One region of the Arthrobacter sp. M71 S08 genome, then DNA from elsewhere that is predicted to be linked to it. Evidence: predicted binding sites of a transcription regulator. Region 1 holds the regulator's gene; the other holds the start of a gene.
The links. The regulator HspR, encoded in region 1, represses chaperone genes until heat shock. The targets are predictions, from matches to a motif close to AAGTTGAGTCNNNNNGACTCAACTT.
Positions count from the first base shown of each region.

Region 2: a site for HspR is predicted at 2,653-2,677, ahead of AC5RTB_RS10250 (Hsp20/alpha crystallin family protein). Genes of this name have one in related genera too.

Region 1 covers NZ_JBNHEY010000002.1:206,819-212,119, forward strand. The annotation lists gene dnaK (molecular chaperone DnaK) at 1-681, shown strand, start outside; gene AC5RTB_RS04850 (nucleotide exchange factor GrpE) at 684-1,400, shown strand; gene AC5RTB_RS04855 (DnaJ C-terminal domain-containing protein) at 1,547-2,557, shown strand; gene AC5RTB_RS04860 (heat shock protein transcriptional repressor HspR) at 2,595-3,017, shown strand; gene AC5RTB_RS04865 (hypothetical protein) at 3,066-3,671, shown strand; gene AC5RTB_RS04870 (PspA/IM30 family protein) at 3,677-4,369, shown strand; gene AC5RTB_RS04875 (SDR family NAD(P)-dependent oxidoreductase) at 4,421-5,113, shown strand; gene AC5RTB_RS04880 (DinB family protein) at 5,160-5,301, shown strand, end outside.
Region 2 covers NZ_JBNHEY010000004.1:126,121-131,421, forward strand. The annotation lists gene AC5RTB_RS10230 (cysteine hydrolase family protein) at 1-266, shown strand, start outside; gene AC5RTB_RS10235 (hypothetical protein) at 308-514, opposite strand; gene AC5RTB_RS10240 (SDR family oxidoreductase) at 634-1,431, opposite strand; gene AC5RTB_RS10245 (DUF4383 domain-containing protein) at 1,635-2,096, shown strand; gene AC5RTB_RS10250 (Hsp20/alpha crystallin family protein) at 2,177-2,617, opposite strand; tRNA gene AC5RTB_RS10255 (tRNA-Val) at 2,790-2,863, opposite strand; gene AC5RTB_RS10260 (DUF2630 family protein) at 3,024-3,269, shown strand; gene AC5RTB_RS10265 (flavodoxin family protein) at 3,329-3,937, shown strand; gene AC5RTB_RS10270 (formate/nitrite transporter family protein) at 3,977-4,834, shown strand; gene AC5RTB_RS10275 (hypothetical protein) at 4,835-5,086, opposite strand; gene ku (non-homologous end joining protein Ku) at 5,083-5,301, opposite strand, start outside.

The DNA.
Region 1 (5,301 bases):
CGCAGCGAGACCTTCACAACCGCAGATGACAACCAGCCTTCGGTTGCCATCCAGGTATTCCAGGGCGAGCGCGAATTCACTCGTGACAACAAGCCCCTGGGCACTTTCGAGCTCACCGGTATTGCACCGGCGCCGCGCGGTGTTCCGCAGGTTGAGGTCACCTTCGATCTCGATGCCAACGGCATTGTGCACGTGTCCGCCAAGGACAAGGGCACCGGTAAGGAGCAGTCGATGACCATCACCGGCGGCACCGCGCTGTCGAAGGAAGACATCGATCGCATGGTCCGTGAGGCTGAAGAGCACGCTGCCGAGGACAAGAAGCGCCGCGAGGCTGCGGATGTCCGCAATTCGGCCGAGCAGCTGGCCTACTCCGTTGGCAAGCTCATCGACGACAACTCCGACAAGCTGCCCGAAGAAGTCAAGACCGAGGTTCAGGGCGACGTTGACGCACTGAAGAAGGCTCTGGAGTCGCAGGACAACGATGACGAGGTGAAGGCTGCCTTCGAGAAGCTGCAGACCTCCCAGACCAAGCTCGGCGAGGCCATCTACGCCCAGGCTCAGCAGGAAGGTGCCGCCGGTCCCGGCGCTACCCCCACCGGTGAGCCCAGCGAGAACGGATCCAAGGCTGACGACGAAGACATCGTCGATGCCGAGGTCGTTGACGAAGACGAGAAGAAGTAGCCATGCCGCACCACGGAAACGAAGAAGAACACTCAGAGCCAGTGAGCTTCCGGGATAACCGGAAGATCGACCCGGAGACTGGGGAGATCCGTGGGCAGCAAGGCACAGCCGAAACAGACGGCACGGGTACCCCTGGTTCGGCCCCCTTCGCGGGTGCCGGCCAGGAGCCCGGCGCCGGAACCGCACAGGATGCGTCGGACTCTGCGCACCCGGACGGAGCGGACGCCGGTGTTGATGCGTTGGCCCAGGCGGAAGCGATCCTCAATGAGGCTGGTGGCGGGGAAGAGATTCCTCCAGCGTCCACCAACGTCGAGGCCGAGCTTCGGAATGACCTGCTCCGGCTTCAGGCCGAGTACGTCAATTACCGGAAGCGGGTGGAGCGGGACCGCGACGTCGCACGGGACATGGCAGTGATCGGGGTACTGAACTCGCTCATGCCGGTGCTCGACGACATAGACGCCGCCCGCCAGCACGGCGACCTTGCGGACGGGCCCTTCGCCGCTATCTCCACCAAGCTGGAGAACGCGTTGAAGACCTACGGCCTCTCCCGCATCGATGAGACCGGCGTGGAGTTCGACCCGAACATTCACGAAGCGCTCATTCAGCAGCCGAGCCCGGACGTCCAGTTCGACAGCGTCAGCCAGATCCTCCGCGCCGGATACAAGAAGGGCGACCGCGTCCTGCGCGCAGCCCAGGTGATCGTAGCGGTTCCTGAGTAGCTGGGCGCGTCCTTCCCCTCCGGGGCAACGAACTTCCGAGACTCGCAAAGCTCGCTTCGGAATATTAAACCCCCTTTAGCGGAGGGGAAGGACGCAAGGCTTCCACGAACAGGACAAGTTAAAGATTTAGAGAGAGGAGGGGTCAGATGGCTAGTCAGGATTGGGTCGACAAGGACTTCTACAAGATCCTTGGCGTGCCCAAGGACGCCTCCGACGCCGACATAAAGAAGGCCTACCGGAAGCTCGCGCGCAAGCATCACCCCGACCAGAACCAGAGCACCGGCGGCTCGGACAGGATGTTCAAGGACATCTCCGAGGCGTACTCGGTGCTGTCCGATCCCGAGCAACGTCAGCAGTACGACGCGATCCGCGCCATGGGCAGCGGAGCGCGTTTCACCGCCGGCGGTCCGGGCGGGGCAGGCGGCGGCGCCGGCTTTGACGACATGTTCGGGAACCTCTTCGGTCAGACCGCGGGCCGCCAGCGCGGAGGTTTCGGTGGCGGCAGCAACCTGCCTCCGGAGTTCGCCGATCTGTTCGGGGGAGGCGGTGGCTACTCTTCCGGTGGGGGATTTCCCGGGGGCGGTGGATTCCCTGGGTATCAGGCACCGCCACGCAAGGGCGCAGACCGGACGGCGAGCACCAGCATCTCCTTCGCCGGGTCCATCCGCGGCACCACGATCGGTCTGCGTGAACCGTCCGGCGAGGTGATCGACGTTCGTATTCCTCCCGGTATCCGTGACGGACAGAAGGTCCGTGTACGCGGAAAGGGCCAGTCGGGGCCGTCAGGAAACGGTGACCTCATGGTCACGGTGAATGTGAAGCCGCATCCGTTCTTCCAGCGCGACGGCGACAACATCCGGGTGCACGTACCTGTCACCTTCCCCGAGGCTACGCTCGGTGCGCAGGTGGAGGTGCCCACCCTGGACGGTGAGACCGTCAAGGTGAAAGTGCCGGCGGGTACTCCGTCCGGCAGGACCCTTCGGGTCAAGGGCCGCGGAGTGAAGACTTCGAAGGGCACAGGCGATCTGCTGGTGACCATCGACGTCGTCGTTCCGCAGAATCTGAACAAGGACGCGGCGGCCGCCGTCGAGGCATTCGCCAGCGCCACGAAGGATGCCGACCCGCGCAACAATCTCGCCGAAAAGGCGCGGCTTTAGGGTGTAGGGAATCTAGACAGCAGAGGGGAGCGACACCATGTCTGTTGATATCAATATGCCGATCTATGTGATTTCCGTGGCGGCGGAGCTCGCAGACATGCATCCCCAGACGCTGCGTCAGTACGACCGGCTGGGTCTCGTCACCCCCAGCAGGGCGCCCGGGCGGGCCCGCCGGTATTCCCAACGGGATGTCAATGTCCTGCGCGAAGTTCAGCGACTGTCCCACGAGGGCGTCTCTCTGGAGGGGATCCGGCGCATCCTGGAACTGGAGAATCAGGTCATGGCGCTCCAGCACAGGGTCAGCGAACTCACGGAAGAGCTGGCGCAGCGCCGGAAGCCGGAGACCAGCCGTGTCTTCGCTGCCGGTCTCGCGGGCGACGTCGTCACCCTCGCCAGGGGCCAGCGTCCCCGCCCGCGCAGCCAGGCACTCATGATCTGGCGCGGGGATCCTTCCCGTTGAGTCCCGCCGACGTAGCGCAACCTTCAATTCCACGGCACACTTATATACATGCCTGAATCAGAGTTCGCTGACGCCGCGGAAGTCCTGCTGGAGGGTGTTCTTCAGCTCCTCCTCTTTGGTGGAGCGGTTCTGGGTGTTCTAGCCATCGGCGCGGCAACCGGTACCTGGTTGATCGTGCGCCGCGTCCGCCGTTCGGGAGTCCTCCGCCGCCGGATCGAGCGCGGGTCCAGCCGTCTGCGGTCCTTCTCCTCGGATGCATCGGCACGGGAGCTCGCAAGGCTCCGGCTCCAACTCGAGCGCTCCACGGATGCCACCCGTCGCTCCGTTGCGGCGGCTATCGCACAGGGTTCTCCCACGGGAGACCTGGCCGCAACCGCGGAGGACCTCACCCGGGCCGAAACCGTACTCGGCGAACGCCTTGCCCTTGCCGAACGGGAACCGAACAGGGCGCTCCGCGAAGACCTTGCCCGCGGTATCGGCGAGCAGGTCAACTCCCTCTGCGAACTGTCAGCTCAGCTGCGTCGAGCCCTTCTCGAGGTTCATCAGGTCTCCGGCAGCAGGCAGCTTGAGCGCGCCACCTCACGCCTCACCACGGAAATCGGTGCTCTGAGGACCTGGAACGCCGCCTACGGCACCGGCACGCGGCGGGCCTAGCACCAGTGTCTGTACGTCGCCGCATCTCACGCATCCTTTCCTCGCGCCGCAACGCCGCTGAACCGGTTGATCCCATTGCCGCGCTCGGCCAGTCCCAGCGGCAACAGGAGGAAAACCTCGACCGCGCCCGCCGCAGTGTTGCCGACCTCGCCGCCGTGCGGCACCGGGTCGACAGCCTCGCCCGGCAGGCGGCGGCAGACCTCGACGCCTGCAACCGCGAGGCGGAACGCGCTGTTGCGAACAACAACGACGACGCCGCCCGGGCTGCGCTTCGCCGGGCACTGGAAGTGCAGAAGAGACTTGAGACGCTGACCCGCCAGCGCGACGGCGTCGATCAGCAGTTCCACGCCCTCGAAGCGGACCTGTACCGGCTTGAAACTTCATTGCAGGAAAACGCAGTCCGTTACGAATCCCTCAAGGCGCAGCACGGCGCCACCCAGGCGGCGCTGGACGTTCAGGGCGCGGTGTCCGCTTCAGCGGGAAGCAGCGTGGAAACCGCGCGCGCCGCGCGCGAGGCGGAACGGGAAGCCAGGCGTTTGAGGCATCTGCAGGCCGCCCAGGAGGAACTCACCTGGTCCGACCCGTCCTCCGGGAAGCTCGAACAGGCGTTCGGCGAGCTCGAAGCACGTGAGGCAGCCGAGCAGGAACTCCGGCAGCTGAAAGAACGGGCGCAGGGCCGCCGGCGCGGGCAAGCGTAGGCCCGCAGACCCCGTGAGGGAAGCATCAGCGCCGGTTGCCAGGCTCAGCCCATGAGCGAGATCAACGGCGCAGACATCCGTGGCAAACAGTTCCTGGTAGTAGGAGCAACGGGCCAGCTCGGTTCGCGCATAGCGGCAGAACTGGGAGCAAGGGGAGCGCGGCTGGTCCTCAGCGGACGCGATGAGGCGAAACTCCGCGCAGTCGCCGATCGGCTGGGTGCAGGTTCCGTTGCCGCAGACCTGACGCTGCCCGGCGGGCCCGCCAGCATCGCCGATACGTTGAATGACGAGACTCTGGACGGCATGGTTTATGCTGCGGGCGTCGTGGCCTTCGGTTCCCTCACCGAGCTTGACGATGACACCCTGGACGAGTTGCTGCTCACCAACTTCGTGGGCTACGCCCGGCTCCTTCGAGCGGTCGTCCCACGGCTGGGCAAGGGATCTGTGGTGGCGCAGATCAGCGCTGTCGTCGCTGAGAGTCCCACCGGGGGCATGGCCGCGTACTCTGCGAGCAAGGCGGCTCTGAGCGCGTTCGGCAAGGCTGCCGCGCTTGAGTTGCGCCGTCGCGGGGTGCGCGTCCTAGATGTTCGGCCGCCGCACACCGAAACCGGGCTGGCCAACCGTCCCATCGACGGGTTGGCACCCCGCCTGCCGCAGGGCAAGGACCCGGATGCCGTAGCCCGCCGAATCGTTGACGCGATAGCTGCGGGGGAGCGGGACGTGCCGTCGTCGTCATTTGACTGAGTGAGCTTAGGTCGCCTCACCACCCGGCCCCGGCTACGCTTCGATCATGGCAATTGAACCGGATACCAAGGACTGGACTTGGGTCTTGGAGCGCCCCTGCACCGAATGCGGATTCAACCCGGCGGACTACCCGCCCGATCGCATCGCGGATCAGCACAGGGCGGATCTGACCCAGTGGCGAACTGTCC
Region 2 (5,301 bases), on a different contig from region 1:
TCTTCGGTACCGATCTACTGCAACGTCTACGCAATCTCAGCGTGGATACGGTTGTGCTCGCCGGGGTAGCAACGCACAACTGCGTGGCTCAGACTGCGGCGGATGCATACGCCAACAATGTGCGGGTGGCGTACGCGAAGGATGCGATCGCCTCTACCAACGAAGAGTACGCAGAGAACGTCCTTGGTGTGCTGATGGACGAATATCGCCAGCAGTCCCTCGACGCCGACGACGTCCGGAAGCTCTTCGCCGTGAGCCGGGCGTGAGCGGGGAGCACCCCTGAGATTGTGTACTAAGGGTGATGCAGTCAGAGACCGATGCTGTAACCGTCCTCGCGGTGAAAGAGGCGCCGTCCCGCGCCGTCATCAAGGCGAACCCACACTACTGAGGCATCGTCTGCGCGATCCTCCAATACGCCGGTGAATTGATTCCCGGATTGATGGCGCAAGGTGACCTGCTGGCCGCGCTGCAGAGCGGAGAAATCGGTGAGGGCCTGATGCTGCGAGGTTGTCATGGAAAAGCCTTTCTGGAGTGTGACTGCGGCCACACTATTTGGCTTTCCTGAATGTTCGGTGAATAGATTCTGGACAACAGCTAGGCAACCAAGCGAATGATTAGCGCCCGTGAAGCGATTCAGCCCTTCCGCCAGGCGTGGTCATTCAGATGCGAGCCGGCCTGCGGTCCCATCTGCAGCATCCCGCCGTCGACCGCCCATGATGCGCCGTTGACGTAACTGGAGGCCGGCGTCGCCAGAAAAGCGATTACCGATGCCACCTCCATGGCTGCACCTGGACGGCCGATCGGGATGCCTGGGCGGTCGACCTCCTTCGGGTCCTCGTCCTCGGCATCATTCATCGGTGTGGAGATTTCACCGGGGAGGACCGCATTCACGGTCACCCCATGATGACTCAGTTCGAGCGCCATGGTGCGGACGAGCCCCCCGAGCGCGTGTTTCGAGGCGTCGTATGCGGCGGAGCCGACGCGCGGCTGTTCCTGGTGCACGCTGGTGACCGCGATGATCCGCCCGCCGTTGCCGGCTTCGATCATCCTTTGGGCGGCACGCTGCATGCAGGCGAACGCACCGTCGAGGTTGACCGTCAGGATGGTGCGCCAGGTGTCGAAGTCTGTTTCCAGGAAGGGCATCGGCTTGTTCATGCCTGCGTTGTTGACGAAGACGTCAAGCCCGCCGAGCTGTTCGGCGAGGTGGTCAACCACGGCTGCCCCCGCGGCGGCGTCAGAGGTGTCCAGGTGCGCAATCACCGCCCGTCGTCCGTGCTGCTCCACTTCCCGCGCGGTTTGCTTTGCCCCCTCTTCCCCGGAATGCCATGTGATGCCGACGTCCATTCCGGCCTCGGCGAGAGCCACTGCAGTAGCCCGTCCGATACCCGAGTTGGATCCCGTCACTATTGCTGTCTTTGGTGAGAAGGTCATGCACCATCCTCCCCAAGCCCCGGCAGGCATCGCAAGGGTCGACAATCGGACAAAAGGGTTATCGAAAAGTTAACTAAGCTTGCTTTCTATTTCACCCCCAGTGTGTCAGTCTGGCATTACCAGTGGCGGGAAATGCTGTTCATCAACTCGCAAGAACAAACGCCGACGCCCCGCCACGCCGGCAAATCAGAGGGGATATAGCAATGGCATCCACACATTCATCTGGCTCGGGAGTCACAACCCGAAGCAACATCCAGAAAGCCGCGCTCGCAGTCGGAGTAGTCTTCCTGCTGGTCGGTATCCTTGGCTTCATTCCAGGCATCACCGGCAATTATGATCAGCTCGCCATTGCGGGAGCTGAGTCAGAGGCCCTCCTGCTTGGAATCTTCCAGGTTTCCGTCCTGCACAACATCGTCCACCTCCTGTTCGGGGTAGCTGGTGTGGCGATGGCGAAGTCGGCCACCGGCGCATACAACTTCCTCCTCTGGGGAGGGGTCATCTACGCCGTTCTGTTCATCTACGGGCTCATCGTCCCGCATGATTCAGCAGCCAACTTCGTCCCCGTGAACGCTGCGGACAACATCCTGCACCTGGTCCTCGCCATCGCCATGATTGCTCTGGCGCTTGCGCTGCGGGACAAGCACCGCACGGTTCGGGGCCGGTAACCTTCCGGAGAAAATGAACGACGACGACGGGTCACAGCCCGTCGTCGTCGTTCATTTTTGTCGTGGTTCGTAGGACGAGACTAGGCTTCCACAGCCTTGTCGCCCTTTACCGGCCGGGCATCCTCGCCGGAAACCACCTCGATCTTGCGGGGCTTCGCACGCTCGCTGACCGGGATGGTGACGCTGAGGACACCGCTCTCATACCGCGCGGAGATGGCATCGATGTCGACACCCTGCCCAAGGTTCAGCTGCCGAAGGAAGGATCCGCTCTCGCGTTCACGGGTGAGCCACTTGACTCCTTCCGCATTGCGCAGGGTGCGCTCGGCACGGATGGTGAGCAGCTGGCCGTCCACGTCGATATCGACGGAGCCCGGATCAATGCCGGGGAGGTCAGCGTTCAGGATGTAGTGGTCGCCCTCGCGGTAGAGGTCAATCGGCATCAGGCGCAGTCCCTGGCGGGTATCCAGAAGTGCGCCGGCCACGCGGTCCAGTTCGCGAAATGGGTCGAATTTCATAGCCATGATGGGTCACTCCTTGAGGATATCTAGTCTGCTTAGGGTTGAGTCTTGTACGCTCAACCTGTAGGTAGATTAGCACTCGACCATACGGAGTGCTAACTGATTTTGTTCGCTCATGACGAACATGGACCTACGAAAAAACCCGCCCCGCGGGTGCGGGACGGGCTACGAACAGTGCCTGCGCGGGGCCTCGATCCCCGGGCCTTCCGCGTGTGAAGCGGATGCTCTACCAGACTGAGCTACACAGGCAAATAGTTCCCAGTCAGTTTAGGGCATCGGTGGACTGATCACGCAAACGCTCAAATCGGTGGATATTCGGGCGGACACTAAGTAGCCTGACAAGCCCGGCCTGTCTCGTGACATCCCAACGGGGGACGAGCACTGCTCGAAGCCAGCGAAGGAGTTTGTCATGAATGATCAGGACATATTGGCGCGGATTCAGGCGCTTGTCGATGAGGAGCATGGACTGCGGGATTCCTCCCCCGATGAGAGTGACTCCGCCGGTGACCGGCGGGCCCGCCTGCGGCGGGTTGAGGAGGAACTCGACCAGTGCTGGGATCTGCTCCGCCAAAGGCGGGCGAAGCAGGACGCTGGTGAGAGTCCGCAGGAGGCAGAGGCCCGGCCGATCGACCAGGTGGAGGGGTACCGCCAGTAAGACGTCCCGTCCGTGGTGGGAACCGCGACGAAGAGCGTGTAGAGAGTGAAAGGAACCCCATGGAAAACCTGAAGGCATTCGCACTGATTTGCACGCTCACCCCGTCACCGGCGGACTCAAGCTCCGACCTCATGGCCGGCCGCATCCTGGGCAAGCTGGAGGAGCAGGGAGTAACGACGTCGTCGGCCCGGGTTGTTGACCACAATGTGGCTCCCGGCGTGGAAATCGACATGGGCGAGGGGGACGAATGGCCGCAGCTCCGCCAGCAGATCCTGGACGCGGACATCTTCCTTCTCGCTGCTCCGATCTGGGTGGGACACATGAGCAGCCTCGGGCAGCGCGTTTTCGAGCGGCTGGACGCGGATCTATCTTCCACCGATGATGAGGGCAGGCCCATTATGTACAACAGGGTGGCGCTCACCGCCGTCGTCGGAAATGAGGACGGCGCCCACCACGTCACCGCGGAGATGCATCAGGGCCTGAACGACATTGGCTTCACGGTTCCTGCACAGGGCGGCGTGTACTGGGTGGGAGAGGCGATGCAGACCGTGGATTTCAAGGACCTCGACCAGGTGCCCGACCCGGTTGCCTCCACCATCTCCGCCATGACCGCAAACGCGGTCCACCTAGCGAAGTCGTTGAAATCGGCGCCCTACCCTGCGCCGTAGCATCGGTCGCGAACACTTCAATGGAGATAGGCGAGGCGCTTGACGAATCCCCAGAACGACCCCGACGCCCGACGGCGGGAACTCGGCAACACCCCTGGCCCGGTCGAGGATGAGATCGAGGAGTCGTTTGACCGAACCGTCGACGAAGGCGCCCAGCGCCTGCACCGAACGTTCCCCGATGTCCTCATCACGGGCCTGTTCGGCGGTTTCGAAATCGGCATCGGCGTCATGGCCTACCTGGCGGTACTCCATCAGACGGATAGTCATCTTCTGGCCGGAGTTGCATTCAGCGCCGGTCTGATAGCGCTGCTGCTCGCGAAAAGCGAACTCTTCACGGAGGGTTTTCTCGTCCCGATTGCTGCCGTCACCGCCAAGCAGGCCACCATCGGTCAGCTCGGCAAACTGTGGGGTGGCACATTGCTCGCCAACCTGGCGGGCGGCTGGCTGTTCATGGCGTTGGTGATGACCGCCTTCCCGCAGTGGACCCCGACCGTCATCACTGCAGCCGAACACTACGTCGGTGCCGGGTTCAGCTGGCAAACCGTGTGCCTGGCCGTGCTTGGCGGCAGCACCATCACGCTCATGACGCGGATGCAACACGGAACCGAGGCGATGAGCGGCAAATTGGCCGCCGCCGTCGTCGGAGGCTTCCTGCTGTCAGGATTGCAGCTCTTCCACTCGATCCTCGACTCGCTGCTGATCTTCGGCGCCATTCAGACCGGCGCCGACATCAGCTACCTGGACTGGCTGGGCTGGTTCAGTTACACCGTGGTGTTCAACGTCATCGGCGGCATCCTGCTGGTCACAGCGCTCCGGCTGGTACGCGACCGGAAACTCCTGGAGCAGGAACGGGAAAAAGCGCCCGAAGACCCCAGGGTTGCAGGCCAGGCGTCCTGACTAACGGCCCCGGGCCAGCCAGCCCAGAGTCACACTGCCCATGGCCCGGCGGAAGCCGCTCTCTCCCTGCGTCACCTCCAGCGCCGCCCAGAGCATCAGGCATGCCTTGCTCGCTGCCGAGAGCGCCTGCCGATTCTTTTCCTCAAGCGCCATCATGGATGCCACGCCCAGGAGCGCCCAGCCAACAATGGGAGCGTTGGGTGGGCGAACGATTGTCTGCTGCCCCAGGTCATTCCGGATGAATCCCATCACGCGCCTTTCTTCGATGTTGCTTTCGACGTTTTCTTTGTACCGGCCGCAGTCTTCTTTTCGCGGTTCTTCTCGACGCTGCGGCGGAGCGCTTCCATGAGGTCGAGGACGTTGCCGCCTTCTTCGTCGCCGGTCTCCCCGAACGTCTCCTCGGTATCGAGCGCTTCGCCCTTTTCGAGCTTGGCCTCGATCAGGGTGCGCAGCTGCTCCTGGTAGTC